One region of the Methylosinus sp. sav-2 genome, then DNA from elsewhere that is predicted to be linked to it. Evidence: predicted binding sites of a transcription regulator. Region 1 holds the regulator's gene; the other holds the start of a gene.
The links. Region 1 encodes PhoB, which activates phosphate uptake and scavenging genes when phosphate is short. Its sites were predicted from a motif close to TGTCATNNANCTGTCAT; they were not measured.

Region 1 (15,244 bases):
AAGAGCTGTGCCTGCTGCTCGAGCGCCATGGCGTCGGCGCGCGGGAGCTGGAGGCGGTCTTCTACCGCGTCGACGGCGCCGTCGCGCATATAGAAACGGGGACCAGCCGGCCGCTGCGCGATCCCGGGACGATCGCCCTGCTGCTGCGCGAGCGCCTCGCCGTGCTGGCGGAGGAAGGGCTCGACACGGGCTATGGCTATGATGTGCTGCGGCTCGGCGCCGCGCGCGTCGAGCGCTGCGCCGAGCCGCAGGAGGATCTCGGCCTCGCCGGACGGGCAAATGCGCATGACGCGCGGCTGGACGATCTCGTCGATCGACTCGGCGCGCGGCTCGGGCCGCGCCGCGTGCTGCGGGTCTATCCGCAGGCCTCGCATATTCCAGAGCTCGCCGTCACGCTGCGGCCCGCCTCCGGCCCAGCCCCCGCGGCGGTGGAGGAGGCAGCGCCGCCTCCCTATCTCCGCGAGGGCGTCCCGGCGCGGCCGCTGCGGCTGTTCGAGCGGCCGGAGCCGATCGAGGCGGTGGCGCTCACGCCCGACGGGCCGCCGCTACGCTTCCGCTGGCGCCGGCTGCTGCACGAGCTCGCGGCCTATGAGGGGCCGGAGCGCATCGCCCCGCAATGGTGGAGCGCGCCGGAAAACGCCGCCACCCGCGACTATTTCTATGTGGAGGATCGGGAGGGCGGACGCTTCTGGCTGTTTCGCGAGGAGCTCCTCGACCGCGAGAGCCAGCCGCCGCGCTGGTTCGTGCATGGCTTGTTCTGACGGCCCGCCCTCATGACAGTCCGGGCCGCCGCGTCATCTTATCGTCACGCTTCGGGGCGAAACCGAACCCTGCTCTCCTCGCGACGTTCTCTTGCGACGCGCGGATGAACGATGGGCGGGCTCCGCGCCGGCGTCTCATCCCGCCGCCCGAGGGCGCGCGCAACAGGAACGAACGAGATTCCTATGAACGGACGCCGCGAGGCCCGCCGATCGCCTTTGAACTCCGCCGCCCGACGTCGTATCGAAGAAGCCTATTCCGCGCATATTCGACGACGCATCGAGGAAAAAGCGAAATTGAAGCGGCCAGACAGCGATCTTTCGGAAGCCGGCGTCGAGGCGCCGGCCGAGGAGAAGCCCAATCCGGACCAGGGCGCCGGTCTCGATCTGCTGACGACGGCGCGCCGCTATATCGCGCCCAATCTCGGCAAGGCGCTCGGCGGCGTCGCCAGCCTCGCCGTTTTCGCGCTCGCCGGCTTCGCCCTCGCCAGCGCGATCTCGAGCGTCAAATTCTCCGACGTCCGCGCCGCCATAGCGGCGATGAGCGCCGAGCAGATTTTCGCCGCTCTGCTGCTCACCGCGCTCTCCTATGTCGCGCTCACCGGCTATGACGCGCTGGCGCTGCGGCAATTGCGGCTGCATGTGCCCTATCGCATCGCCGCGCTCGCCTCCTTCGCGAGCTACGCCTTCTCCTTCAATCTGGGCTTTCCCGTCGTCACCGCCGCGGCCGTCCGCTATTGGATCTATGCGCGCGTCGGCGTCACCGCCGTGCAGGTGGCCAATATCACCGTCATAGCGGGCGTCACCTTCTGGCTCGGCATGACCTCTGTGGTCGGCGTCGGCCTCATGGCGCGCGCCAGCGAGCTCGGCGCCATAGACAAGCTGCCGGCCTTCCTCAATTTCGGGCTCGGCCTCGCGACCTGCGCGGGCATCGGCTATTATGTCGTCTGGGTGTCGCTGCGCCGGCGCCGGGTGCGGCTGCGCGGGCATTTCTTCGAGCTGCCGGGCCTCGCGCCCACCGGCGGCCAGACTCTGCTCGGCGTCGCCGATCTCTGCTGCGCCGCGGCCGCGCTCTATGCGCTGCTGCCGCATGACGTCGATCTCGATTTCGCGACTTTCGTCTCGGTCTATGTCTTCGCCTGCATTCTCGGCGTCATCAGCCATGCGCCGGGCGGCATCGGCGTTTTCGAGGCGACGATGCTGAACGCGCTGCCCTCGCATTCGCAGGAGAGCCTGCTGGCCTCGCTCCTGCTGTTCCGCGTCATCTATTACTTTTTGCCATTTATTTTCGCGCTCGCGCTGCTCGGCGCCGATGAGGGCTCGCGGCGCTGGAACAGCCTGCGCGAGACCATCGCGCGCATATTGGAGACGCGCGAGTGATACGACTTTCGGCCGTGTTCTCCCGCTCACGGGGGAGCGCGAAACCGATAGGCCGCACGCCGCGTGATCGTGGAATAAAGACGTTTCCTCATCCAGGGACACGATGACGAGAGGACCGATGCCGGATCTACGCCGACGCTATCAGGGCGAAGCTCTGCTCGGCCTCGTCATCGACGCGCTGCCGGAGGCGGTCTTCGTCATCGATTCGGAGGCGCGCATCGTCGCCTCCAATCGCGCCGCGCGCTCCGTGCTGCCCTCCTTGCGGCCCAATGATCCGCTGGCGCGCAGCCTGCGCTCGCCCGATGTGCTGGACGCGCTAGACCGCGTGCTGCGCGGCGGCCAGCCGGAGAAGGTCATCTGGCTCGAGCGCCTGCCGGTGGAATGCTGGTTCGAGGTGCATATCGCGCCGCTGCGCCTCGAGGGCTATGAGAACGCCGCCGTGGTGAGCCTGCGCGATCTCACCGAATCGCGCCGCGTCGAGCGCATGCGCGTCGATTTCGTCGCCAACGCCAGCCATGAGCTGCGCACCCCGCTCGCCTCGCTGCTCGGCTTCGTGGAGACGCTGCAAGGCCCGGCCCGCGACGACGCCAAGGCGCGCGACCGCTTTCTCTCCATCATGCGCGATCAGGCGCAGCGCATGTCGCGCCTCGTCGACGATCTGCTCTCCCTCTCGCGCATCGAGCAGCATCTGCATCTGCGCCCGGACACGCCGGTCGATCTCGGCATTCTCGTCGCCCATATCGTCGACACGCTCGCGCCCATGGCGGAGGACGGCGGCATAGAGCTGAAGCTCGACATAGAGGACACGGTCGTCGTGCCGGGCGACCGCGACGAGCTCGCCCGCGTCGCCGAAAACCTCATCGAGAACGCGATCAAATATGGGGCGGGTCCGGTGGAGATCACGCTCTCCCCGCTCGGCGCCTCCGCCGTCTTCTCGGTGCGCGATCACGGCCTCGGCATCCCGCCGGAACATTTGCCGCGCCTCACCGAGCGTTTCTATCGCGTCGACGCCGGCAAGAGCCGCGCCAAGGGCGGCACGGGACTCGGCTTGGCGATCGTCAAGCATATCGTGGCTCGCCACCGCGGCAGGCTCGCCATAGATTCCGCGCCAGGAAAAGGCGCCACTTTCCGCGTATTTTTGCCATTGATCGACCCGGAAAAGCCCGACAGCGCCTGATCCAGCGCAGATTTAGCAAATAGATTCAGTTGGATACTATGTCATGTGACAGTCATCCAGCTGTCGTAAAACCCTCGTCGCGCGCCTCTAGGGTGCGCCTCGCTGGGGCGCTGGACGCGCGCCGACACAGTGAACCTCGAGCTCGAAAGAGACCGAACATGCTTTCCAAAGTTTTCCATCGTGTCGCTCTGGCGACGACCCTGGCCGTCGCCACGGCCGGCGCCGCCCTCGCGATCGACATTTCGGGCGCCGGCGCCACCTTCCCCTATCCGATCTACGCCAAATGGGCGGACAGCTATAAGAAAGAGACCGGCAACGGCCTCAATTACCAGTCGATCGGCTCGGGCGGCGGCATCAAGCAGATCAAGGCGCGCACCGTGACCTTCGGCGCCTCCGACCAGCCGCTGAAGGCCGAGGAGCTGGAGGCCGCCGGCCTCACCCAATGGCCGCAGGTGATCGGCGGCATCGTGCCGGTCGTCAATCTGGACGGCGTCGCCTCCGGCGATCTCGTCCTCGACGGCAAGACGCTCGGCGCCATCTTCCTCGGCGAGATCAAGAGCTGGGACGACGCCGCGATCAAGAAGCTGAACCCGAAGGCCAAGCTTCCCTCGGCCGCGATCGCCGTCGTGCATCGTTCGGACGGATCGGGCACGACCTTCAACTTCACCAATTACCTGTCCAAGGTCAGCGCGGACTGGAAGGCCAAGGTCGGCGAGAACGCCTCGGTCGAATGGCCGGTCGGCATCGGCGCCAAGGGCAATGAGGGCGTCGCCAACAATGTGGCCAACACCAAGGGCGCCATCGGCTATGTCGAATACGCCTACGCCAAGCAGAACAAGCTGACCTACACCAAGCTCGTCAACAAGGACGGCAAGACCGTCGCGCCGACGACGCCGACCTTCCAGGCCGCGGCCTCCAACGCCGATTGGGCCAATGCGCCGGGCTTCTATCAGATCCTCACCGACCAGCCGGGCGCGCAGTCCTGGCCGATCACCGCCGCCACCTTCATTCTGCTGCCCAAGGCGCCGCAGGATACGGCTGCGGCCGGCGAGGCTCTGAAATTCTTCGGTTGGGCCTTCGCCAAGGGCAATAAGGCGGCCGAGGAGCTGGATTACATCCCGCTGCCGACCAATGTCGTGGCTCTGATCAAGAAGAGCTGGACGGCCAATATCAAGGATGCGAGCGGCAAGCCGCTGGCGTCGATCAACTGACGCATCGATGCGCGCCGGCGAGATCATCCTTGGACGAGATCATCCCTGGAGATATCGCCGGCGCCCCTCGACGCGAGGGGCAGAGGTGGCGGAATGGCGCGAGACGAACCGCCCGAGGACGAGCTTTCCCGCTTCTTTTCGACGCGGAACGCCTCGACGCGGTGAGTTCCCTCGAGACCTGCGCTATGACCTCAGATGAAAAATCCGCCTTCGGGAGCGCGCGATGGACGCCGGCTTCAACCGCCAAACGAGAGACAATAGCGTGTCGGACCTAGCAATCGTAGATGCGACGCCCCGCGCCGCCGAAGTCGACCGCGGGAAAGTTCTCGGCCGCATGGCCTTGTTCGACTTCTTCTTTCATAATTTGACCCGCGCCGCCGCGGTGCTCGTCCTTCTGATTCTCGGCGGCGTGATCTTCTCGCTGATCTATGGCTCGCTGCCGGCGATAAAGGCCTTCGGCCTCGGCTTTTTGACGACGGAATCGTGGAATCCCGTCACCGAGAGATTCGGCGCCGTCGCGCCCGTCTACGGCACTCTGGTGACGTCGACCATCGCCATGGTCATCGCCGTGCCGCTGGGCCTCGGCATCGCCATCTTCCTCACCGAGCTCTGCCCCCATGCGCTGCGCCGGCCGATCGGCGTCGCCATCGAGCTGCTCGCGGGCATCCCGTCGATCATCTACGGCATTTGGGGCCTGTTCGTGCTGGCGCCCTTCCTGCAGCAGCATGTGCAGCCGGCGCTGATCTCGCTCACCGCCGACATTCCCGTGCTGTCGAGCCTCTTCGCCGGCCCGCCCTATGGCATCGGCATGCTGACGGCCGGCTTCATTCTGGCGATCATGGTGCTGCCCTTCATCACCTCCATCTCGCGCGACGTGTTCGACACGGTCCCGCCGGTGCTGAAGGAGGCAGCCTCGGGCGTCGGCTGCACGACATGGGAAGTGATGCGCTATGTCGTCATCCCCTACACGCGCGTCGGCGTCATCGGCGGCGTGATGCTCGGCCTCGGCCGCGCTCTCGGCGAGACGATGGCCGTCACCTTCGTCATCGGCAACGCCCATAAGGTGTCGAGCTCGCTGCTCGCGCCCGGCACGACCATCTCGGCGACGATCGCCAATGAATTCACCGAGGCTGTCGGCGACCTCTACACTTCCGCGCTGATCGAGCTCGGCCTCATCCTCTTCGTCATCACCTTCTTCGTGCTGGCGGCGGCGCGCTTCATGCTGATGCGCATCGAGCAGAAATCGGGAGCCTGACCCTTGTCCCTCTATACCTCCCGCCGCCGCACCAATGTGATCGCCACCACGCTGTGCTGGACCGGCACCGTCTTCGGCCTCGCCTGGCTGGTGCTGATCCTCGGCGCGCTGATCTATGAGGGCGCGCGCGGCCTCTCGCCGGCCGTCTTCACCGAGATGACGCCGCCGCCCGGCGCCACCGGCGGCCTGCTCAACGCCATCGCCGGCTCGCTGGTGATGACGACGATCGGCGTGCTGCTCGGCACTCCGCTCGGAATGCTCGCCGGCACCTATATGGCCGAATATGGCCGCTACTCGAAGCTCAGCACCGTGGTGCGCTTCATCAACGACATTCTGCTCAGCGCGCCCTCCATCGTCGTCGGCCTCTTCGTCTATACGGTGGTGGTGGCGCAGGTCGGGCATTTCTCCGGCATAGCGGGCGCTCTGGCGCTGGGCGTGCTGGTGGTGCCGGTCGTCGTGCGCACCACGGAGGACATGCTGCTGCTGGTGCCGCTGCCGCTGCGCGAGGCGGCGACGGCGCTCGGCCTGCCGCGCTCCCATATGCTGATGCGCGTCGCCTATCGCGCGGCGAAATCCGGCATCGTCACCGGCGTGCTGCTGGCCATTGCGCGCGTCTCCGGCGAGACGGCGCCGCTGCTCTTCACCTCGCTCAACAATCAGTTCTGGAGCACGGATCTCAACGCGCCGGTCTCCAGCCTGCCCGTCGTCATCTTCCAATTCGCGCTCTCGCCCTACAAGGACTGGCAGCAGCTCGCCTGGACCGGCGCTCTGCTCGTCACCATCGCCGTCCTTCTGCTCTCCATCACCGCGCGCGCGCTCAGCAGCCAGGGAAAAAACAAATGACCGCCATGCCGGTTGTCGAAGCCACTATTCCGACGAAAGTCTCGGTTCGCGATCTGGATTTCTATTACGGGTCGTCGAAGGCGCTGAAATCGATCTCGCTGCCGCTCTACACCCATAAGGTGACGGCCTTCATCGGCCCGTCCGGCTGCGGCAAATCGACTCTGCTGCGCATATTGAACCGCATGTACGACCTCTATCCCAAGCAGCGCGCCGAGGGCGAGGTGCTGCTCGACGGCGAGAATATCCTCGACCCGCACATCGATCTCAACCTGCTGCGCTCGCGCGTCGGCATGGTGTTCCAGAAGCCGACGCCCTTCCCCATGTCGATCTACGACAATATCGCCTTCGGCATTCGCCTCTACGAGAAGCTCTCGCGCAGCGAGCTCGACGGGCGCGTCGAGGCGGCGCTGCGCGGCGCGGCGCTGTGGGACGAGGTGCGCGACAAGCTGAATTCGAGCGGCCTCGGCCTCTCGGGCGGCCAGCAGCAGCGCCTGTGCATCGCGCGCACCGTCGCCATTCAGCCGGAGGTGATCCTCTTCGACGAGCCCTGCTCGGCGCTGGACCCCATCTCGACCGCGAAGATCGAGGAGCTCATCGACGAAATGTCGGAGCGCTACACGATCGCCATCGTCACCCACAACATGCAGCAGGCGGCGCGCGTCTCCGATTTCACCGCCTTCATGTATCTCGGCGATCTCGTCGAATTCGGCGAGACCAATAATCTCTTCACCGCGCCGCAGAACAAGAAGACGCAGGACTATATCACCGGCCGCTTCGGCTGAGCGCGCATCGCGCACGAGGACATTGAGACCATGAGCGAACATATCGTCAGCTCCTATGACCGCGACCTCGAAGTGCTCGGCCGCAGAATCGCCGAGATGGGAGGCATCGCCGAGAAAATGCTCGCCGAAGCCATGGATGCGCTCGCCAATTTCGACATTGAGCTCGCCCATCGCGTCGTCGCCACCGATCAGCGCCTCGACGCGCTGCAGCGGGAGATAGAGGAGAACGCCATCCTCACCATCGCGCGGCGGCAGCCGCTCGCCATCGATCTGCGCGAATGCATCGCCGCTATGCGCATCGCCGCCGATCTCGAGCGCGTCGGCGATCTCGCCAAGAGCATCGCCAAGCGCACGGTGAAGATCCTCTCCGAGGCGCGCGTGCCGCGCGCCGTCATCGGCCTCAAGACGATGGCGGAAGTCGCCGCCATACAGCTGAAGGACGTGCTCGACGCCTACGCCCAGCGCGATGTCGAGCGCGCCCGCGCCGTGTGGACCAACGACAGCGAGCTCGATGCGCTGGAAGATTCGGTGTTCCGCGATCTCCTCACCTTCATGATGGAGGACCCGCGCAACATCTCCTTCTGCACGCATCTGCTGTTCTGCTCGAAGAACATAGAGCGCATCGGCGATCACACCACCAATGTCGCCGAGACAATCGTCTATCTCGTCACTGGCGAGGCGATGCCGACCGACCGCCCCAAAGGCAAATCGGCGAGCCTTCCCGCCAGCGCGGAACCGGATGAGCCTACGAAATGAATGAAATCCGCGTCGCCGCTCCGCGCGAGGCGCCGCACGACCGCGCGCCGCGCATACTCGTCGTCGAGGACGACGCGGCGCTGGCGCTGCTGCTCGGCTATAATCTCGAGGCCGAGGGCTTTCTCGTCGAGCATATAGAGCGCGGCGACGAGGCGGAGATCCGTCTCTCCGAATCGCAGCCCGATCTCGTTATTCTCGACTGGATGCTGCCCGGCGTCTCCGGCCTCGAGATCTGCCGACGGCTGCGCGCGCGCGACGACACGCGCAGCATGCCGATCATCATGCTCACCGCGCGCGGCGACGAGAATGAGCGCGTGCGCGGCCTCTCCATCGGCGCCGACGATTATGTGGTGAAGCCCTTCTCGCCGCCGGAGCTGATGGCGCGCGTGCATGCGCTGCTGCGCCGCGCGCGGCCGGAGCGCGTGGCGACGCGGCTCGTCGCCGGCGACATAGACCTCGACCGCGAGACGCGCCGCGTGAAGCGCGGCGGGCGCGAGATTCATCTCGGCCCGACGGAGTTCCGTCTGCTGGAATATCTGATGGAAAAACCCGGCCGCGTCTTCTCGCGCGCGCAATTGCTCGACAGCGTGTGGGGGCTCTCGGCGGAGATCGACGAGCGCACCGTCGACGTGCATGTCGGCCGCCTGCGCAAGGCGATTATCCGCGGCCGCGAGAAGGACCCGATCCGCACCGTGCGCGGCACCGGCTATTCCTTCGACGAGACCTTCGGGAGGAATTGAGGGGCGATGCGAGCCTGAAGGCTCGCGGTCCAGGGGGCGCTTTGGATCGCGAGCCTTCAGGCTCGCTTTTGTCTGCACGCGCTCCCTCTGCCCATCGTCATTGCGAGCGCAGCGAAGCAATCCAGAGCCGTGGGGCGGTCCCTGGATCGCGTCGTCGCTACGCTCCTCGCGATGACGGCGGCGGCGGGCTCGACCTATGAACGCCCCGCCAGCTCCGCCGCGCGATAGCCCGACCTTATCGCGCCCTCGATCGTCGCCGGAAGGCCGGTCGCAGTCCAATCGCCGGCGAGGAAGAGATTGCGCCACCCCGTCACAGCGCCGGGGCGGCGCTGCTGCTGCGCCGGCGTCGCGGCGAAAGTGGCGCGCTTTTCCTTGACGATCTGCCATTGCGGCAGCGCCGCCGGCAGGCCCGTGGCGGCGGCTGCCTCGGCCCATATGCGCTCGGCGAGGCTCTCGCGGGACTCGTCCATCAGCCGATCGGCGCCGCTGATCGTCACCGAGAGCCTGTCCTCGAAAGCGAACAGCCATTCGGTGAGCGAGCCGATCATGCCGAGCAGCGCCGGCTGCCCCGGCGGCGGCGCGATCTTGAAATGCGCATTGACGATGCCGCGGAAATCATCCGGCGCGACGAGGCCCGGAACGAGCTCCTGCGCGGCCCAGGGCGGGACGGCGAGCGCGACGCTGTCATTCTCGCCGAGCGCGATTTTCTCGTCGCCGAAATCGAGCGCTGTGGCGCGCTCTTCGGAAAATTCGATTCCCTTCAGCCGCGCGGCGAAACGCGGCGCGGCGCCGCGCGCGGCGAGAGCGTTCAGCGCCGGCTCGATGAACGCCGTCCCGAGCCCGCGCCGCGCGACCAGCGGACGGCAAGCGGCGCCGCCAGCGGCCAGCGTCTCGCGCAGCACGGCGGCGGCGAGCGCGGCGGAGGAGCAGCGCGGCTCCGTATTGAGCGCGGAGAGCAGCACCGGCCCCCACAGCCGCTCATAGAGCACGCCCGAGCAATTCATCGCCTCGCCGATGGTCGCGCCCTTTTTGGCGAGGAGAATGCCGATCGCGCCGAGATAATCCGCAGGCGCCGTGCCGGGCACGCGGCGATCCGCCACGAAAATCCACCAGGGCAGGCGCGAGGCGTTCGGCCTCATGCGCCAGCGCGTTCCGTCGCGCGTGTCCAAAAAGTCGAAGGCGCATTCCTTCGGCCCGACCAGCTCATCCACCGAGCCGATGCGGCGGGCGTAATCCAGCGCCGTGGCGTTGCCGGAGAGCAGCAGATGATTGCCATTGTCGATGACGAGATCGAGGCTGGAATCATAATAGGACCGGCAGCGCCCGCCCGCCATGCGCGCGGCTTCATAGAGCGCGACGCTGCGGCCCTCGTCGGTCAGACGAATGGCGCAGGAGAGGCCGGCGAGACCCGCGCCGATGATATGCGTCGTTCCGCTCACGTCAGCGCGAATCTCAGCAGGGCCAGCAGGACTTTCGTCCGCGAGGCGGAGACCGGCGCGCGCGGCGGCGCGAAGCCGCGCGCCACCAGACGATCGAGAACCGAGCGATAGGCCGTCGCCATCAGATAGGGCGCCTTCACCGCGCGCTGCGGCGAGACGCGCATCAGCAGCTCCGATTCCGCGTAATGCTTGCGCGCGCGCTCGGCCACTGCAGCGCAGACTTGCTGAAGGCCGGGGTGCGCCAGCACTGCGCCGCGCGAGAAATCGGCGACGCCCGCGGCCTCCAGCGCCTCGCGCGGGAGATAGAGCCGCCCGCGCGCCTCGTCCTCGTCGAGATCGCGCAGAATATTGGTGAGCTGCAAGGCGCGGCCCATGTGATAGGCGAGCATGCGCGCCTTGGTCGGCAGCGCGCCGCCGGCGCTCTCCGCCTCATCGGCGAGGCCGAAGACGCGCACCGACAAGCGCCCCACGGCGCTCGCGACATGATCGCAATAGAGATCGAGCCGATCCCACTCGGGCGCGCGAATGTCCTCGACGACATCCATGGCCATCCCGTCTATGACCGCCTCGAAATCGGCGCGCTCGAGGCCGAAGCGGCGCACCGGCCGCGCCAGATCGGCGCAACGCTTATGCGTGCGGCCGGCGTAGAGCGCATCGAGATCGCGCCGCCAATCGTCGAGCTGGGAGAGGCGTAGGGCGCGGTCGCCCTCCTCGTCCGCAATGTCGTCGACGGCGCGGCAGAAGCCATAGATCGCATACATCGCATCGCGCCGCTCGGGCTCGAGAATGCGCATGGCGAGATAGAAAGAGCTTTTCGCGGCGACCCGCGGCGCCTCGGGGGCGATCGTCTCCATGCTCATCGCGCGACGCTCGCGGCGGAGGCGGCGCGCGGCGAGACGAGCCGGCGCAGCAGAGTGATCCCGGCGCCGGCCAGCGCCGTGAGCAGATATTGGCGCTTGGAGGCGTGAACCTTCTCGCTCAGCGGATCGGCGACACGCAGCCGCGCGGTGAGCGTCTCGGCGAGGCGCTGGATCGCGCCCACTTCCATGGCGAGGCGCGTGTCGACGATGAGATCGGCGAAAGGCGCGCTCTCCTTCAGCAGCCCCTGCGTGCGCTCGGCCAGCGCGCGCAATGTCGCGGCGAGCTGCGGCGAGGCGCGATCGGCGGCGAGCATCTCGACGCTCGCGCCATTGGCGGCGAGCATGTCCTGCGGCAGATAGACGCGATCGAGATTGCGATAATCTTTCGCGCAATCCTGCAGATGATTGATGATCTGCAGCGCCGCGCAGAGCGCGTCATTCGGCCCCCATGTCCGCGCGCGATCCTCGCCATGGACGTCGAGCACGAAGCGGCCGACCGGCATGGCCGAATAGCGGCAGTAATCGATGAGATCGTCCCAGTCGCGATAGCGCAATTGCGTCACGTCGCGGCGGAAGGCGATGAGCAGATCCTGCGCATGGCGGGGCTCGAGGCCGCGGACGGCCAGCTCGGCGCGCAGCTTTGCTGCGACGGGGATATCCTCGCCGGAGCCGAGCAGCGCCGCCTCCATGCGGTCCAGCATGGCGATCTTCTGATCGCCCGGGAGCGTCGCATGGTCGGAGATATCGTCCGCGGCGCGCACGAAATCGTAAAAGGCGAGGACGGCCGCGCGATGGCGCGGCGCGAAGAGAGAGGCGACGGGGAAATTCTCGTCCTTATGGCCCTTCCCCGAAGCGGCGGCGGCGATGTCGCTCATGTGATCGCTCATCCTCCTCAGGGGGCCTGGTAGCGGCCCTTCCAGGCGCCGCCGCGCCCGCGTGTGTGCCGCCAAGCCGACAATAGCGTGAACCACGTATAGCAGGCCGCGACCGCCGGCAAGGCGAAGGCGCCGAGCCGATTGCGTCCGTAGAAACGCAGAGACGGCATATAGGACTGCGCCATCAATAGATAGGCGACGAGCGCGATATAAGCCGCGGGCTCCGGCGCCGCGAAGGCGAGAATGGGCGGCGCGAGATAGACGAGGCCCATGCCGAGGACAGCGCCGGCCAGCCGCCAGGGCGAATAGCCCAATTGCGCATAGGCGGAGCGCGTCACCATCTGCTCTATATCGCGCAAATGCGGATAGGGCCGCAGGCTCCAGGCGTCGTCGGTGAGGCCGAGCCAGATCGGCCCCTGCTTCTTCATGAGCTTGCCGAGCGCGCAATCGTCGATCAGCGCGCCGCGGATTTGTTGCAGGCCGCCGGCCTCCTCCAGCGCCGCGGGGCGCACCAGCATCACCCCGCCGGCCGCCCCGGCGACCGGGCTTTTCGGGTCGTTCACGCGCGGGAAGGGGTAGAGCATCTGGAAGAAGAAGACGAAAGCCGGCACGAACCAGCGCTCGGCGAGGCTCTCGCAACGCAGCTTGACCATCAGCGAGGAGAGCACCGTCCCGCGCGCCGCCGCCCCGGCGACGAGCCGCTCGACGAGGCCGGGGGCGAAGGCGATGTCGGCGTCGCAGAACAAGATGAAATCGGGCGAGACGCCGCTGGAAAGGACATGGGCGACGCCGCGGTCCATGGCCGCGAGCTTGCCGGTCCAGCCCTGCTCCGGTCGACCCTGGAGCACTGTGAGGCGCTCCTCGGCGCCTTCCTCGCGGGCGCAGGCGCGGGCGACCTCGGCCGTGCCGTCGGAGCTCTCGTCATCGACGAGGACGATCTCGAGCCGGCCGGAGAACTCCTGGCGGAACAAAGATCGCAGGCCGATGGCGACGACGTCGGCCTCGTCGCGCGCCGGAATGACGGCGACGACGCGGACGCCCATGGGGACTTGCGCGCCCTTGGGGACGAAACGGCGGTCGTGCTCGGTCAGGCGCCAGAAGCCGCCATTGCCGAGCAGGAGATAGAGCCAGACGAGGAGGCCGACGCCTCCGAGGACAATCGCGATCATATTCCGAGCGTTCGCGTCGCCGGGGTCGCCGGGGACGATGTGACGAGGGCTCGGCCATAGCATCGCCGCGGCCGCGAGGCCAGCCCGGCCGGCGAACGCCGCATCGCAACCGCCGGCGTCTAAGGGATTTTCCTCAGAAATGGCCGGCGGCGGCTTCTCTTCCATCTGGAACAGGCGTATATCGCCGCGCCGGCGCAGCCGGGTCCGAGCATGTCGAACAGCATGTCGAGGGACCGGCGGCGCGCCCGCGCATTCCGATGTCATTCGAGGAAATTTCCATGGATCCCAATGTGGCGCGTGACGCGGCGGGCTCTTCCTCTCGATGCGACACGGAGGGCGCGGCGGCGACGCAGCCGGCGCCCGTCGCCGAGGGACACGGCTCGGCGACGAGCGCGGGCCTCATCATCGGCTCGATCGGCGTCGTCTATGGCGACATCGGCACCAGCCCGCTCTATGCGCTGCGCGAGTCGCTCGCCCACGCCAAATCCGGCGGGCTCGGCGAGGATGTCGTCATCGGCACGATCTCGCTGCTCATTTTCGCGCTGATCTTCACCGTCACCGCGAAATATGTGTTCTTCCTGATGCGCGCCGACAATCGCGGCGAGGGCGGCATTCTCTCGCTGATGGCGCTGGCGCAGATCGCGCTGGGCCGGCGCGCGAGGCCGGTCTTCCTTCTCGGCGTCGCCGGCGCGGCGCTATTCTCCGGCGACGCCATCATCACGCCGGCCATCTCCGTGCTCTCGGCGGTCGAGGGCCTCGAGATCGTCAATCCGAAATTCGGCGAGTTCGTCTTTCCCATCACAGTTGCGATTCTCGTCTCGCTGTTCTGGGGGCAGAGCCATGGCACGGCGCGCGTCGCCGCGCTGTTCGGCCCGGTGATGGCGATCTTCTTCATCGTGATAGCGGCGCTCGGCGCCTCCCATATCGGCGATGCGCCACAGGTTCTGCGCGCCTTCGATCCGCGCCACGGCTTCGTCTTTCTGCTGACCCATGGCTGGGTCGGCTTCGCCGTGCTGGGCTCGGTCTTCCTCGTCGTCACCGGCGCCGAGGCGCTCTACGCCGATATGGGCCATTTCGGCCGCGCGCCGATCCAGATCGCCTGGATCTTCTTCGTGCTGCCGGCGCTGTTCCTCAATTATCTCGGCCAGGGCGCGCTGATCCTCGCCGATCCCAAGGCGATCGAGAATCCCTTCTTCCTGCTGGCGCCGGACTGGGCGCTGCTGCCGCTGGTCATTCTCTCGACCCTCGCCACCGTCATCGCCAGCCAGGCGGTCATCACCGGCGCCTTCTCCATCGTGCGCCAGGCGATACAGCTCGGCCTGCTGCCGCGCCTCGAGATTACCCACACTTCCGCGACGCAGGAGGGGCAGATCTATATCGGCCGCGTGAACCGGCTGCTGCTGATCGGCGTGCTGGTGCTGGTCACGGCCTTCAAGAGCTCGAGCGCGCTCGCCTCGGCCTATGGCATCGCCGTCACCGGCACGATGGTGACGACGACGGCGCTCGCCTTCATCGTGGTGTGGCGCAAATGGCATTGGCCGCTCTGGGCGGCGTCGCTGTTCATCCTGGCCTTCCTGACCGTCGATCTCGCCTTTCTCGCCGCCAATCTGATGAAGGTGGTCGAGGGCGGCTGGGTTCCGCTGCTGCTCGGCGGCGGCTCCATGGTGGTGATGTGGACCTGGGTGCGCGGCACATCCTTGCTCGCCGAGAAGACGCATCGCGATTCGATCCCGATCCGCGATCTCATCGCCATGCTGGAGAAATCCAAGCCGACGCGCGTGCCCGGCACGGCCGTCTTCCTGACCAGCGACCCGGAGGTAGCGCCCACCGCGCTGCTGCATAATCTCAAGCACAATAAGGTGCTGCACGAGCGCGTGCTGGTCATATGCGTGAACACGGAGGACACGCCGCGCGTGCCGGCGGAAAAGCGTTTCGAGATCGAGAAGCTCGCGCCCGACTTCACCCGCGCGACGCTGCATTTCGGCTTCATGGAGAGCCC
Region 2 (15,244 bases), 630 kb from region 1:
AAGCGATGGCGCTCTCCACCGTGGACGAAACCGGCTTGCCGGATTCCCGCATGGTTTTGATGAAGGATTGGGGCGAATCCGGCTTCACCTTCTATACCAACGCCGAGAGCGCCAAGGGCCGCGAGCTCGCGGCCACGATGAAGGCGGCGGCGCTTTTCCACTGGAAATCGCTGCGCCGCCAGGTGCGGCTGCGCGGTCCGGTGGAGCCCGTATCGGACGCCGAGGCCGACGCTTATTTCGCCAGCCGCCCGCGCGACAGCCGCATCGGCGCCTGGGCGAGCCGCCAGTCGCAACCGCTGGAGAGCCGATTCGCGCTCGAGAAAGCGGTCGCTTATCAGGCCGCGCGCTTCGGGCTCGGCGAGGTGCCGCGGCCGCCGCATTGGCGCGGCTATCGGATCCTTCCGGTCGCGATCGAGTTCTGGGCGGATCGGCCCTTCCGCCTGCATGATCGCGTGCAATTTTCCCGCGAGGGCGCGGGCTGGACCAAGGCGCGGCTCTATCCTTGACGCGTTCGCGAGGCGTCGGCGCCTTCTCCCCACATGCGGGGAGAAGGCGCCGATGAGGGGCTCGGGGCGTTTCCCGTCTGTGGCCAACGCCCCGAGCCCCTCACCCCGACCCTCTCCCCGCGCGCGGGGAGAGGGAGATACGTCGAAGCTCGAAAGAAAGCGGCGAAGCGATGCCATTCTCGTCAAACAGAACGATCGCGACGAAGAGCGAGCCTGAAGGCTCGCGGTCCTGGCCGCGCTCTGGACCGCGAGCCATCGGGCTCGCCGGCGCCCTCGCGCTTTCTTGCGCCTTGTTCGCGCAGCCGGCGCGCGCGCAGGATTTTCTGCAGAACCTGTTCGGCTGGGGCCAGCAGCATTCGGCGCCGCGCGTGATCGAGCGGGCGCCGCCGCAGGGCAAGGCCAAGCCGAAGAAGAAGAACGCCGCGAAAACGCCGCCGGGAGGCAAGCAGCAGGCGCAGCCCAACGGCGCCGCGCAGCAGCCCGCCGCCGAAGGGCCGCCGCCGCCCTACGAGCCGCAATTGCTGCGACTCTCCGAGATACTCGGCGCGCTCTCCTACCTGCGCGATCTCTGCGGCTCCGAAGATGGCGAGGATTGGCGCGGCAAGATGAGCTCGCTGCTGGAGGCGGAAGCCAAGACGGGCCAGCGCCGGCTGAAGCTGACGGGCGCCTTCAACCGCGGCTTTCGCGGCTATGAGACCACCTATCGCTCCTGCACGCCCAATGCGCGCCTGGCCATCTCGCGCTATCTGGACGAAGGCGGCCGCATCGCGCACGACATCGCGTATCGTTACGGGAATTCCTGACGTCGCAAACGCGGATGTGCGTTAACCCTCCGGCAAGGACCCGTCTCGCGCGGCGCGCCGCCGTTGATTAGAGTGATCGCATGACGGGCTTTCCTTCCTCCACATTGGACGACGCCGCCGGCTCCGAGCAGCGGCGAGTCGCGCTCGCTTATCTCGCCGAGGCTTTCGCGGAAGCCGCGCTCGCCGGGATCGAAGGGGATTCCTTCGCCCATGTCGCGCTCTCGGCGGCGCTGCACGAGCTCGTCGCCACTTATGGCGAGGAGGAGGTCGCGGCTTTCGTGGAACGTTTGCCGCGGCGCTTGCGCGACGGCGAATTCTCGAGCGGCCTGCGCCATTGAGCGCGCTTTTCCGCTTACGCGCGTGAAAAAGCCGATAAAACCAGTTGTCGAGACGATCTCCGAGCCGCTGCGCGATCTCGCCGCTCTGCCCGCGCCGGTGCGCGCGCTGCGCGAGAAGATCCTCGCCGCTTGCGAGACGGGCGACATAGAAGCGCTGCGCATTCCGATCGACTGGAACGAGGTGCGCCCCTTGTTCGAGCGCGGCGCGCGGCGGCCGGCGGGCGCCGATCCGATCGAGACCTTGAAATCGCTCTCATTCGATCGCGCGGGACGCGAGATGCTCTCACTCGCGCGCGCCGTATTGTCGCAGCCTTTTCTGCGCATCACGCGCGGGCCGTTCGAGAGCTATGAATGGCCGGCTTTCGCGCGACGTCCCGCGCCGCCGGCGAGCGAGGAAGAGACGCGCGCGCTCTGGGCCTGCGTGCGCTTCGCCGATCTCGCCGCATCCAATGCCGACGGCCGCCCGAAAGTGATGCGGATCGGCGTCGGCGCGGATGGCGTCTGGCACTATTTCTGGAACGCGGAGTAAGCTCGCCGTAATGATCTCGGGACGCTCGGCGCCCGAGACGAACGCGTCTCAGGCGAGACGCGCGGCGGAGCGAAGCTGATCGCGCGCGCGGCGACGATCCTGCACAGGCTGATAGGCGATCTGCGAATGATAGCCGCAATAAGGGCTGCCGCCGCCGCCCGGCGAGCGCGCGCCGCAGAAGCGAAACTCGGCCGATGTCGGATCGCCGATCGGCCAACGGCACATCGACTCTCTGAGCTCCATCAGCGTGACGCGTTCGGACATTGGAATGACGACTTCCTCTTGCGGGCGGGCGTCCGGCATCACCAGCGCGCGCGGCGCGAATGCCAACGCGACATTGCCGACGACAGCGGGCGCATGTCCGTGATGCACACGCGGCGCAGCGGCCTGCGGGCGTTGTGGTTTCGCGACGCGCGGACGCGCCGCTATGGGCGTCTTGGCGCGCTGCGCGAGTCCGAGACGATGAATCTTACCAATAACGGCGTTGCGCGTGATGCCTGCGCCGATCTCGGCAGCCACCTGACTGGCGCTGAGGCCGTCGTTCCAGAGCTTGCGTAGCATCTCGACGCGCTCGTCGGTCCAGGACATTAAGGTCCTCCTCGATTAAGCCGGCTTCAGCCGAGAGAATCGGCGAACGCTCGCGCAACCGGCGACGCCGGAGTCGACAAGACGCGCACACACTCGAATGAAGGCGCCACACGAGATGTCGTGGGCGATGACGCGAACGCTACTCTACCAGTTGAATCACGCGCAAGAGTCCCTGGCAAGCGAAACAGCGTTCCCCACAAGGTAATGCCGCTCATTCCCCGCGGGTGTTGCGCGAAAGACTCACTATGGGCGTCGAAACGCATGGGATTTCACGCATGGCGGCGCATCTGGCGGCGCATTTCGCCGCGCACGAACGTCTCTATATGCGTCATCGGCGCGCGGCGGCTTTGTCGCGCGGTCGATCGCGGCGGCGCCGGCGCCGTCGTTTCGCCGCAGTCCCGGCGCCGCGTCGCCATGGAGAATGAGGCGGGGGAATGGGATTTGACCCGCGCAAGGGGAGGACCTAGAATGTTTCCACGAGAAAGATGCCGCCCCAGAAGGGCGGCACTTTGATTTTCAGACCCTCGCTGCATGGCGGCCGCTGCATGGCGGCGGGACCCGACGGGCGCCGGCGAGCTAAGGTCTCTCCGAAGGAGTCGCCAAGTGGTTTCGGCGCTGTTTCCGACCTATGCGCGGGCCGATCTCGCCTTCGAGCGGGGCGAGGGCGCCTGGCTCACCGCCAGCGATGGCGAGCGCTATCTCGACTTCGGCGCCGGCGTCGCGGTCAATTCGCTCGGCCATGGCCATCCGCATCTCGTCGGCGCGCTGACGGCCGCCGCGGCGAAGCCCTGGCACGTCTCCAATCTCTTTCAGATTCCAGAGGCCGAGCGCCTCGCCCGCAGGCTCGCGCAGGCGACATTCGCGGATCTGGTCTTCTTCACCAATTCGGGCGCCGAGGCGGTCGAATGCGCGATCAAGACCGCGCGCAAGTTCCATGCTGTGGAAGGTCGGCCGGAGCGCTATCGGCTCATCACTTTCGAGGGCGCCTTCCACGGCCGCACGCTGGCGACCATCGCCGCCGGCGGCAATCCCAAATATCTCGACGGCTTCGGCCCGCCGACCGACGGCTTCGACCAGGCTCCCTATGGCGATCTCGAGGCCGTGCGCGCGCTCGTCGGCCCGCAGACGGCCGGCGTGCTGCTGGAGCCTATTCAAGGCGAAGGCGGCGTGCGCGCGGCTCCGCCGCGCTTCCTGGCCGGCCTGCGCGAGCTCTGCGATGCCCATGGGCTGCTGCTCATCGTCGACGAGGTGCAGACGGGCATTGGCCGCACCGGGCGTTTCCTCGCGGTCGAGCATTCCGGCGTGACGCCGGACATCGCCGCTCTGGCCAAAGGCATAGGCGGCGGCTTTCCGCTCGGCGCCTGTCTCGCCACGGCGGAGGCCGGCAAGGGCATGACCGTCGGCGCGCATGGCTCCACCTATGGCGGCAATCCGCTCGCCACCGCTGTGGGCAACGCCGTGCTCGATGTGGTGCTGGAGCCCGGCTTCGTGGAGCGCGTCGCCGGCCTCGGCGTGCTGTTCCGCCAAAAGCTCGCCGAGCTCGAGGATCGTCATTCGTCGATCATCGAGAGCGTGCGCGGCGAGGGCCTGATGTTCGGCCTGAAGACGCGCGTGCCCAATGGCGACTTCGCCGCCGCGGCGCGCGAGGCCAAGCTGCTGACCATTCCTGCGAGCGACAATGTGGTGCGGCTGCTGCCGCCGCTGATCGTCGGCGAGAATGAGCTGGCCGAAGCCGCGCGGCGGCTCGACGCCGCCTGTGTGAAGCTGGAGAGCGCCGGAGCCGCGCGATGACCGCCCATACGCCGCTGACGGGCGTCCGTCACTTCCTCGATATTTCCGAGCTTCCGCCGACGGAGCTGCGACGCATTCTCGATATCGCCGCGGCGATAAAGGCCGCGCGCGTGCGCGGCGCGCGCTCGAGCTACCAGCCTCTGGCCGGCAAGACGCTGGCGATGATCTTCGACAAGCCGTCGACCCGCACGCGCGTCTCCTTCGATCTCGGCATGCGCGAGCTCGGCGGCGAGACGATCATGCTGACGGGCCATGAGATGCAGCTCGGCCGCGGCGAGACGATTGCGGACACAGCCCGCGTGCTGTCGCGCTTCGTCGACGCCATCGTCATCCGCATTCTCTCGCATGACGATCTCACCGAGCTCGCTCGCTACGCCAGCGTGCCTGTGGTGAACGGACTCACCAAGCTCTCGCATCCCTGCCAGGTGATGGCGGACGTGCTCACCTTCGAGGAGCATCGCGGCCCGATAAAGGGCCGCACCGTGGCCTGGACCGGCGACGCCAATAATGTGCTGGCGAGCTGGGTCCATGCGGCGAAGCCCTTCGACTTCACGATCAATGTCGCGACGCCGCCGGAGCTCGCGCCCGGCGACGAGCTGGTCGAATGGGCGCGCGCCAATGGCGTGCGGCTCAATCTCACCGCCGATCCTTTCGCGGCCGTCGCCGGCGCCGACGCCGTCATCTCCGACTGCTGGGTGTCCATGGGCGACGAGCAGGAGGAGGCGCGCCGCCATGCGCTGCTCTCGCCCTTCCAGGTGAACGCCAAGCTGATGGCCGCGGCCAATAAGGACGCGATCTTCATGCATTGCCTGCCGGCGCATCGCGGCGAGGAAGTGACCGACGAGGTGATCGACGGCCCGCAATCGGTGGTCTTCGACGAGGCGGAAAACCGCCTTCACGCGCAAAAGGGCGTGCTCGCCTGGGTTTTCGGAGCGAACGGGCCATGACGCGACAGGCGAGCAAATGACGCGGCGGGCGCGCAAATGACGCGACGGGCGGATGAGGCCATCGCCCGGCCGGCGTCGCCCTTCGCCGAGGACGACAGCCTGCTGCCCTTCGCGGTCGAGCCGCTCGATCTGCGCGGACGTCTGACGCGGCTCGGGCCGGCGGCGCATTCCATCCTCACCCATTACGATTATCCGCCGGCCGTCGCGCGCCTGCTCGGCGAGGCCGCCGCGCTGACGACGCTGCTCGGCTCGCTGATCGAGTCGCACGGCCGCTTTCAATTGCAGACGCGCAGCGACGGTCCGGTCGATATGATCGTCGTCGATTTCGACGCGCCCGGAAAGCTGCGCGGCTTCGCGCGCTATGACGAGAGCCGCATCGTCGCCGGCATGGCTCCGGGCGATCTGCTCGGCCGCGGCCATCTGGCGCTGACGATGGAGCACGACCGCGACGCCGCGCGCTATCAGGGCGTGGTGCCGCTGGAGGGCGACGGCTTCGCCGAGGCGGCGCATCGCTATTTCCGCCAGTCCGAGCAGATTCCGAGCTATGTGCGCCTCGCCGTGGCCGAGAGCGTGACGCCCGCCGGGCGCAGCTGGCGCGTCGGCGGCCTGCTGCTGCAATATCTGCCGGGGACGCCCCTGCGCCCGCGCGATCTCGATCCCGGCGACGCGCCCGCCAGCTCCGCTCTTTCGAACGATAGCGAAGAGGACGCCTGGGTCGAAGGCCTGTCGCTGGCGGCGACGACACAGGATCACGAGCTGGTCGATCCGGGGCTCTCGGGCGAGCGGCTGCTCTATTCGCTGTTCCACGAGCGCGGCGTCACCGTCTATCCGACGCGCAGAATCGTCGAATCCTGCCGCTGCTCGACGGAGCGCATCGCCAATCTCCTGCGCAGCTTCGCGCCGCAGGACCGCAGCGACATGATCGGCGACAATGGCCGCATCGGCGTGACCTGCGAATTCTGCCGCACGCTGCGCGAATTCGCCCCGGCGGATTTCGAGTAGCGCGGGCGCTCGGGAGGGGGTGATCTTCGAGTCTCGGGGAGTTTCACCCCACCCCGTCCTGCTTCGCAGGCCGACCCTCCCCCTGAAGGGGAGGGTGAGGGCTGCAGTTTCATTCATTGAATTTTCGATAGCCGGCGGAGAGACGTCATGACGAAGACAATGGAGAAAATCCCGAGCGTCCCGCACGACGCCGCGCTCACCGCCGGAACGCGGCTCCTCTCCGTCGATCGCCTGCGCGGGCTCGTCATCATCGTCATGGCGCTGGACCATGTACGCGATTTCTTCGACGCCGATGCGCTGCGCTTCGATCCGACCGATCTCGAACGCACCTATCCCGCTTTGTTCCTCACGCGCTTCGTCACCCATTTCTGCGCGCCGACCTTCACCTTTCTCGCAGGCGTCTCGGCCTATCTGCACGGGCTCTCGCTCGAGGATCGCGGCGCGCTCTCTCGCTTCCTGCGGACGCGCGGGCTGTGGCTGATCCTGCTCGACATTTTCATCATCAGCCCGGTGTGGACGGTGGGCTCGGGCGCGATCGAGCTGGGGACGCTCTGGGCGATCGGCTGCGGCATGATCGCGCTTTCGGCGCTCATCCATCTGCCGACGCGCGTCGTGCTGGCGATCGGCGCGGCGATCCTGCTTTCGCACAATCTCTTCGACGGCGTTCACGCGGCGCAATTGGGCGGCTTCGCGCCCTTGTGGAATGTGCTGCACGAGAAAGGGCCGCTGCCCTTCGGCCTGCGCGGCCAGGTCTATTATCCCGTGCTGCCCTGGATCGGCGTCATCGCGCTCGGCTATGGGCTCGCGCCGATCTTCCTATGGCCGCATGAACGTCGGATGCGGGCGCTCGTCACGCTCGGCCTCGCCTTTCTCGCGGGATTTGTCGTGTTGCGCTTCGCTGGCGTCTATGGCGACGTGCGGCTCTGGCTGACTTATCCGGAAGGCGTCAGAACGGCGCTGTCCTTCCTCAACGTCACCAAATATCCGCCCTCGCTGCATTACGTGCTGGTGACGCTCGGCGTCGGGCTTCTGCTGCTGCCGGCGCTGGAGCGGGCGGGCGGCGCCGTGGGGCGCGTGCTCGCCACATTCGGGCGGGTTCCGCTCTTCGCCTATGTGCTGCATCTCTACGCCATTCTGGCGGCGGCCGTGCTCGTCGCCATAGCGAAGGGCGTCGATATCAAAGGCCTCGAGAGCGGCGGGCCGCCGCCAGAGAATTACGGGCTCGGCCTCGCCGGCGCCTATGTCATTTGGATTTTGGTCATGGCCGCCATCTATCCGGCCTGCGCCTGGTTCGCACGCGTCAAGCGGCGGCGGCGCGATTGGTGGCTGAGCTATTTGTAAAGGAACGGCGGCGTCGTCCGCCGCCGTCCGTCATGCATCTCAATTGGCGTTGAGCCAGCGCAGCCCGCGGCACGCGGAGTCATGGCCATAGAGGCCTTTGACCAGACATTTCGCCGCATCGGGGTCGGTTTTCAGCGCCCATAGCGAGCGCGCCGTCACCGCCGTATCGGCGAAGTCGCTGAACAATCCATCGACGCCGAGCTTGTAGAAGGTCAGATATTCATTGACCGGAACGCCTTTGTAATCGCTGGCGAGACGGCGCTGCTCATTGCGGAACGTATAGGGATGCACGAGCAGGCCGGCCGCATGGGCGTCGGCGACGACGGAGGTCGGCGCCAGCAGCTTGCGATCCGCCTCATCGACAGAGCCGTCGCCATTGGCGTCGGCGCAGGCGTTGTTGACGATCTTTATGCAGGCGGAACTGATGAGATAGGTCTTCCACGGCCCGACGCCATCGGCATAGGTGCGGACCTCGGCGAGGCCGGCGGGCTTCAAGAGATCGGCGAATTTGCCCTGGCGGCCGGCGACGGTCCAATCATAAGGACGATCATAGGGCGGCGTGAAATCCAGCGAGCCGTCGGGATTGACGTCATTGGCGTCGATGAGCTGGATGAGCCGCACCGTCGTCTTCTTGCGCAGATATTTCAGATTGGCCTGCTCGAAGCTCTGGATGAAGACCGGAGCGCTATGATGGTTCCAGCCATGGCGCGTCAGCACGGCGAGCAGGCGATCCTCGAGCGGGAGGTTGATCATTTGATGATAGGTCGGATGCTTGGTCTCGGGATAGACGCCGATGACGCGGCCCTCTTCGCGGCCCTTGCGCTTGGCGAGCTCGATGATCTCGTCGAAGCTCGGAATGTGGAAGCGGCCGTTGAAGTCCGGGTCGCGCTCGGCGAAGGCCTGCACGGCGCCGATCTGCTTGATCTCGCTCCAGGTGAAGTCGCTGACGAAATAGCCTTCCTGCTCGACGCCGTCGACGACGGCCTTGCGCTTGCGGTTGGCGAATTGCGGCAGGCTCTTCACATTTGTGGTGGCGATGATGTTCGGCTCGTGACGGGCGATCAGCACGCCGTCCTTGGTGGAGACGAGATCGGGCTCGATGAAATCGGCGCCGAGCTCGATCGCGAGAGCGTAGGATTCGAGCGTATGCTCGGGGACATAGCCGCCGGCGCCGCGATGGCCGATGACGATGGGACGTTGGGGACCTTCTTCGGAGGCGACGGCGGACAGCGGCGCGAGAAGAGCGGCGCAAATCAGCGCGCGTGATGCGCGGGACAGAAGCTCGATCATGAAATAACCTCGAAACGATGTGCTTTTGACATCGCTCCGATAGATGGTCAGTCTCTCGAGCGCATGACGGCGGCGCGACATTCGCGCTGCCGCCGCCCTTGTTCCGCGCAGAAACGAGAGGTTTCGCAGTGAGCGCATTTTTGTTTCCGCCGCCGGAACCGGCCGCGCTCGCCATTGCCGGCGAGACCCGGCGCTTTCCCGTGCGGCGCATCTTCTGCGTCGGGCAGAATTACGCCGCCCATGCGCGCGAGATGGGCAAGGACCCGAGCCGCGAGCAGCCCTGCTTCTTCTCCAAGCCCGCCGACGCCGTGGTCGCCAGCGGCGCGACCATCCCCTACCCGCCCCGCACCACGGACCTGCACCACGAGATCGAGCTGGTGGCGGCGATCGGAAGCGGCGGAGCGGATATCGCCCGCGCCGACGCGCTCGCGCATGTGTTCGGCTATGGCGCCGGGATCGACCTCACCCGCCGCGACCTGCAGAGCGAGGCGCGCAAGGCCGGGCGGCCTTGGGACCTCTCCAAGGGCTTCGACAATTCCGCGCCGCTGGGGGCGCTGGCGCCGGCGACGCGCGTCGGCCATCCGGGCAAGGGACGCATCAGCCTCGCCGTCAATGGCGCGATACGGCAGGACGCCGATCTCTCCGACATGATCTGGAGCGTCGCGGAGATCGTGGCGATCCTGTCGCAATTCGTGCGGCTGGAGGCGGGCGATCTCATCTTCACCGGCACGCCGGCCGGCGTCGGGCCGATCGTTTCCGGGGACCATGTGACGGGCGAGATCGAGGGCGTGGGCGGCGTCGCGCTGACGGTTGGGTAGCGATTCGCGCGACGGCGGAAAGACCGCTCTTTCCGCCGATTCCCCGCGGGCCGAAAATGCTCTATGGTCCGCCGGTTCCGCGACCCTATGGAGCGTCCATGCCCAGCTTCGACCTTCGATTTTCCCGTCGCGCCGCGCTCGCCGCGGCGGCTTTCGCCGTCTTTGGCCTCGCCGCGCCCGCCCTCGCCCAGAAGGCGCCGAGCGGCAAGATCCCGGTCGAGGAGCTGATGGGGCCAAACGCCCTGCCGGATATCGTCGAGGGCAAGGCCGACGCGCCGATCACCATCGTCGAATACGCCTCCATGACCTGCAGCCATTGCGCGGCCTTCCACAAGGACGTCTATCCGACGCTGAAGAAGAATTTCATCGACACCGGCAGGGTGAAGTTCATCCTGCGCGAGTTCCCGCTCGATCCGCTGGCCACGGCGGCCTTCATGCTGGCGCGCAACGCCGGCGACAAGCGCGACGCGGTGGTCGATCTGCTCTTCGCCCAGCAGAAGAACTGGGCCTTCGTCGACAAGCCGCTGGACGGCCTCGCCGGCGTGCTGAAGCAGACCGGGCTCGGCCAGGAGAAATTCGAGGCGACGCTGAAGGATCAGCAGCTCTTCGAGAATGTGAGCAAGGTGCGCGACCGCGCGGCGGAGAAATTCGGCATTAATTCGACGCCGACCTTCTTCATCAATGGCGACAAATACAGCGGCGAGATTTCCGAGGCCGACCTCGAGAGGATTCTGACCGAGAAGACGAAGTCGTAAAGCGCATCGGCGCGAGGCTTCACGAGGCGAGCCTGAAGGCTCGCGGTCCGATCCCGCCCTTGGACCGCGAGCCTTCAGGCTCGCATCTTCTCACACCGCCCCCTCGCCGCCGACCAGGCCGGCGCCGATGGCGAGCCAGACGAGATGCGCATCCGTGCGGGCGCCCATCTTGGATTTGATCTGATAGTGGTAATTCTGCACCGTCTTGGCGCTGAGGTTGAGCGCCCCGGCGATCTCGTCCGTGGTGCGGCCGGAGGCGACGAGGCGGAGAATCTCCGTCTCGCGCGGCCCGAGATCGTCAATGGGCGAACGCCCCTCGGCGAGGCGCTCCGCCGCGATCTCCCGCGCTATGTCGTCGCCGAGCGCGCGGCCGCCATGGGCGACCGTCTCCACCGCGCGGACCAGTTCCGCCGCCTCGCCGCCCTTTGTGACGAAGCCGCTGGCGCCGGCCTCGAACGCCTTCAACGCATAGGCCGCGGCGTCATGCATGGTGACGACGAGAATGCGCGCCCTTTTGTCCCATTGCCTTATATGGCGCACCGCCTCCAGCCCGCCGGCGCCGCCGGTGAGCTGGAGATCCATCACCACCACATCGGGCGAGAATTTGCGATAGGCCTGATAGGCCGCGGCGGCGCTGTCCGCCTCGCCGACGACGCGAAAGCCCGGCTGGCGCTCGAGCAGGCGGCGATAGCCCTCCCGCACGATCGGATGATCGTCGACGAGCAGCACCGAGACGCCGCTCACGCCGCCCGCCCGAATGCGCCGGCGGCGTTGGAATTGGCCGGCGCCAGCGGAATGCGCGCCGCGACGCAGACGCCGCGCGCGGCGCGATCGATGGAGAGGCTGCCGCCGAAGGCGGAAACGCGCTCGCGCATGCCGAGCAGGCCATGGCCGGCGGAAAAGTCGATGCGCGTTGGATCGCCCTCGCCATCGTCCTCCACGGTGAGGGCGACGAAACCATCATTGGAGGCGAGCCGCTCCACGCGGAGAAAAACCTCGCTCGGCCGGCCGTGGCGCATGGCGTTGGTGAGGCATTCCTGCGCGATGCGGAAGACGCTGGTGGAGACCGCGGGCGGCACGCCGGCGAGATCGCCCATCAGATCGAGATGCACGACTGCACGAGGCGCCGTCTGCGCGTTCCAGCCGGCGACGAGCTGAACGAGGCAGGCCTCGAGGCCCAGCTCGTCGAGATCCTGCGAGCGCAGCCGCGCCAGCGCCTCGCGCAGGGTCATCGTCATGCGCCGCGCCACCTTGCCGATGGAGCGCGCGTCGGCCGCGAGATCGGGCCGGTCGGACGCCCCCGCCTCTATCGCCGCAGCGAAGGCGCTGGTCGCCGTCAGGCATTGGCCGAACTCGTCATGGAGATCGCGCGCCAGAGCGCGGCGCTCCTCCTCCTGCACCTCGAACAGCCGCTTGGTCAGCGCGACCCGCTCCGCCGTCGTTTGCGCCAATCGCTCGGCGAGGTCGTTGACGGCGCGGGCGATGAGGCCGAACTCGCCGCTGGTGAAGGATTTGATGCGATGGCGGTAATTGCCATTCTCGAGCCGGCGCAGCCCATCGACGATGATCTGCGTCGGCGCCAGCGCGTGGAAGATGGCGAGCGCCGCCAGCAGGCAGACGCCGACCGCCATGGATGCGGCGACGCCGGCGACGATGGAGATTTCGCGCCAGGCCTGCCGCACGGCGGCGCCCTGATCGGCGCGCGCCACCACGGCGCCCGTCTCCGGCTGGCGCACGGTGAGCGGCCGCGACACCGGCGCCGGCGCGCCGAACAGAAGATCGAAAGCGCGGGTGAACCATTGCGGCGCCTCGACGCCGACGCCATCCATCTGGCTGCACAGAACGCGCGGCTCCTCCGTCCCCGGCGCGAAAGTGATGCAGACGCCGGGGGAGACCAGCTTCAAAGTCGCCAGCGATTCCCAATTGGGAATGGGCAATATGTTGTCGCGCCGCATGGAGCCGCGCCAGAGAATCTCGCGCCAGAAGAGATGCTCGAGCTCATGGGCGACGCGCTCGGCAGAGCCTCGCGTTTCCGCGCGAATGGAGCGATTGGCGTCGTCCATCACCCAGCCGATGGCGAGCGCCAGGCAAAAGCCCACAATGGCGACGAGTCGCATGATGAGGCGAATGATCAATTGCATCGGGCTTCGCTCCGGCTTTCTCCCAGCATCGCCGAGTAAAGCAGGAATCGCCTTGACCGCCAATGCGATCCGGCCGCCGCTCTGCTTTACCTCGGGAAGATCGGGCAAAATGCCCGGGCGACGCGGGTCCGGGCGCCCTAGGACGAGAGGCGGCGAGCAGGCAGGATCGCCCCTCTCCCCTGTCGGGGTTTTCGGAGATTTACGATGAGACAGCGATCGATCGCGGCGCGCCTGCCGTCGCGCAACGCCTTTCTGCTCGCCTTTGCGACGCTGCTGCTGGGCATGGCGCTCGCCATCGCCTGGATCTTGGGCGTCACTCTGTTCTACCCGGACAGCGCGCTCGCCCAGGCCATTCCCCGGCGCGACGATCTCATCCGCGCCCATATCGATTATCTGATGATGGCGCAGTTCGTCTTTGTCTTCGCGCTGCTGTTCCGCCAATACGCCCTACGGCCGCCGATCTGGATGATCGTCTCTATCTGCTTCGGAACCTTCAACAATCCGCTGTCCTTCGCGCTGCGCGCGCTGACGCCGAAGATCGATCCGGCGACGCTGCCGCCGGTCGAGCCGCATTTTCCCCTGATTGCGGGCGTGAGCTTCACTCTGACGACGGTGGGATTTCTGACGGCGGCCTTCCTCGCGGCGCGCGCGGCTTGGCGCGCCGGCGAAGCCGCGGCGCCGACGATCGCTCGGAGCCTCGAGCGAGCGGAGTAACTCCGAGCGCGAGCGAGCCTGACGGCTCGCGGTCCAGGATGCGCTTTGGACCGCGAGCCTTCAGGCTCGCTCGCGCCTATGCTTTGTCAGACCAGCCGGCTCTGCGCCTTCGCCGCCTCGATGAAGCTGGCGAAGAGCGGATGCGGCTCGAAGGGGCGGGACTTCAGCTCCGGGTGATATTGCACCCCGATGAACCAGGGATGGTCGGGAATTTCGACCGTCTCCGGCAGCACGCCATCCGGCGAGGAGCCGGCGAAGGAGAGGCCATGCGCCTCCAGCCGCTCGCGATAGGCGTCGTTCACCTCATAGCGGTGGCGATGGCGCTCCGATATATCGCAGCGGCCGTAGATGGCGGCGATGCGCGAGCCGGGCTTCAGATGGGCGGGATAGGCGCCGAGGCGCATCGTGCCGCCGAGATCGCCGCTCGCGGAGCGCTGCTCCAGCGCATTGCCGCGCAGCCACTCGGTCATCAGGCCGACGACGGGCTCCTCGCAGGGGCCGAATTCGGTCGAATTGGCCTTGTCTATGCCGGCGAGGGCGCGCGCCGCCTCTATGACCGCCATCTGCATGCCGAAGCAAATGCCGAAATAGGGAACGCCGCGCTCGCGGGCGAAGCGGGCCGCGAGAATCTTGCCCTCCGCGCCGCGCTGGCCGAAGCCGCCCGGCACGAGAATGCCGTTCACATGCTCGAGATGGGCGGCCGGATCGGAGCTCTCGAACACCTCCGATTCGATCCAGTCGAGATTGACCTTCACGCGATTGGCGATGCCGCCATGCGCCAGAGCCTCGATGAGGCTCTTATAGGCGTCCTTCATGCCGGTATATTTGCCGACGACGGCGATCGTGACCTCGCCCTCGGGATTGTTCACGCGCTGCGTCACCGCATTCCAGCGGCTCATATCCGGCTTGGGCGCGGGGTCTATGCCGAAGGCGGCGAGCACCTGCGCGTCGAGCCCTGCCGCGTGATAGGCGCGCGGCACGTCATAGATATGGGCGGCGTCGCGCGCCTCGATCACCGCATTCTCGCGGACATTGCAGAAGAGGCCGAGCTTGCGGCGCTCCTCGCGCGGGATCTCGCGATCGGTGCGGCAGAGCAGAATATCCGGCTGAATGCCGATCGAGCGCAGCTCCTTCACCGAATGCTGCGTCGGCTTGGTCTTCAGCTCGCCGGCGCTGGGGATGAAGGGCAGCAGCGTCAGATGGATATAGATGCAATGCTTCTCCGGCAGCTCATTGCCGAGCTGGCGGATCGCCTCGAAGAAAGGCTGGCCCTCTATGTCGCCCACCGTGCCGCCGATCTCGATCAGGACGAAATCGACGTGGTCATTGCCCTCGAGGGCAAATTCCTTGATGGCGTTGGTGACATGAGGAATCACCTGGATCGTCGCGCCGAGATAGTCGCCGCGCCGCTCCTTGGCGATAATGTCCTGATAGATGCGCCCGGTCGTCACATTGTCTTGGCGACAAGCGGGACGTCCGGTGAAACGCTCATAGTGGCCGAGATCGAGATCGGTCTCGGCGCCGTCGTCGGTCACGAAGACCTCGCCGTGCTGGTACGGACTCATCGTGCCAGGATCGACGTTGAGATAGGGATCGAGCTTGCGCAGCCTCACGGTGTAGCCGCGCGCCTGAAGCAATGCTCCGAGCACCGCCGACGCCAAGCCCTTGCCGAGTGAGGAGA

Region 2: a site for PhoB is predicted at 9,199-9,215, ahead of EDE12_RS04165 (glycerophosphodiester phosphodiesterase). Genes of this name have one in related genera too.

What each region holds. Positions count from the first base shown of each region.
Region 1 is NZ_SOEJ01000001.1:257,594-272,837, forward strand. It holds gene EDE12_RS01200 (DNA polymerase Y family protein) at 1-761, shown strand, start outside; gene EDE12_RS01205 (lysylphosphatidylglycerol synthase domain-containing protein) at 1,056-2,138, shown strand; gene EDE12_RS01210 (ATP-binding protein) at 2,257-3,315, shown strand; gene pstS (phosphate ABC transporter substrate-binding protein PstS) at 3,474-4,526, shown strand; gene pstC (phosphate ABC transporter permease subunit PstC) at 4,861-5,781, shown strand; gene pstA (phosphate ABC transporter permease PstA) at 5,785-6,624, shown strand; gene pstB (phosphate ABC transporter ATP-binding protein PstB) at 6,621-7,406, shown strand; gene phoU (phosphate signaling complex protein PhoU) at 7,437-8,162, shown strand; gene phoB (phosphate regulon transcriptional regulator PhoB) at 8,159-8,902, shown strand; gene hpnE (hydroxysqualene dehydroxylase HpnE) at 9,097-10,341, opposite strand; gene hpnD (presqualene diphosphate synthase HpnD) at 10,338-11,201, opposite strand; gene hpnC (squalene synthase HpnC) at 11,198-12,076, opposite strand; gene EDE12_RS01260 (glycosyltransferase) at 12,094-13,245, opposite strand; gene EDE12_RS01265 (potassium transporter Kup) at 13,524-15,244, shown strand, end outside.
Region 2 is NZ_SOEJ01000001.1:886,934-902,177, reverse strand. It holds gene pdxH (pyridoxamine 5'-phosphate oxidase) at 1-506, shown strand, start outside; gene EDE12_RS04205 (TIGR02301 family protein) at 797-1,309, shown strand; gene EDE12_RS04200 (hypothetical protein) at 1,390-1,647, shown strand; gene EDE12_RS04195 (hypothetical protein) at 1,670-2,176, shown strand; gene EDE12_RS04190 (GcrA family cell cycle regulator) at 2,225-2,764, opposite strand; gene EDE12_RS04185 (aspartate aminotransferase family protein) at 3,368-4,555, shown strand; gene argF (ornithine carbamoyltransferase) at 4,552-5,502, shown strand; gene EDE12_RS04175 (Hsp33 family molecular chaperone) at 5,539-6,504, shown strand; gene EDE12_RS04170 (heparan-alpha-glucosaminide N-acetyltransferase domain-containing protein) at 6,652-7,845, shown strand; gene EDE12_RS04165 (glycerophosphodiester phosphodiesterase) at 7,885-9,135, opposite strand; gene EDE12_RS04160 (fumarylacetoacetate hydrolase family protein) at 9,264-9,953, shown strand; gene EDE12_RS04155 (DsbA family protein) at 10,052-10,708, shown strand; gene EDE12_RS04150 (response regulator transcription factor) at 10,799-11,452, opposite strand; gene EDE12_RS04145 (ATP-binding protein) at 11,449-12,849, opposite strand; gene EDE12_RS04140 (hypothetical protein) at 13,054-13,563, shown strand; gene EDE12_RS04135 (CTP synthase) at 13,650-15,244, opposite strand, start outside.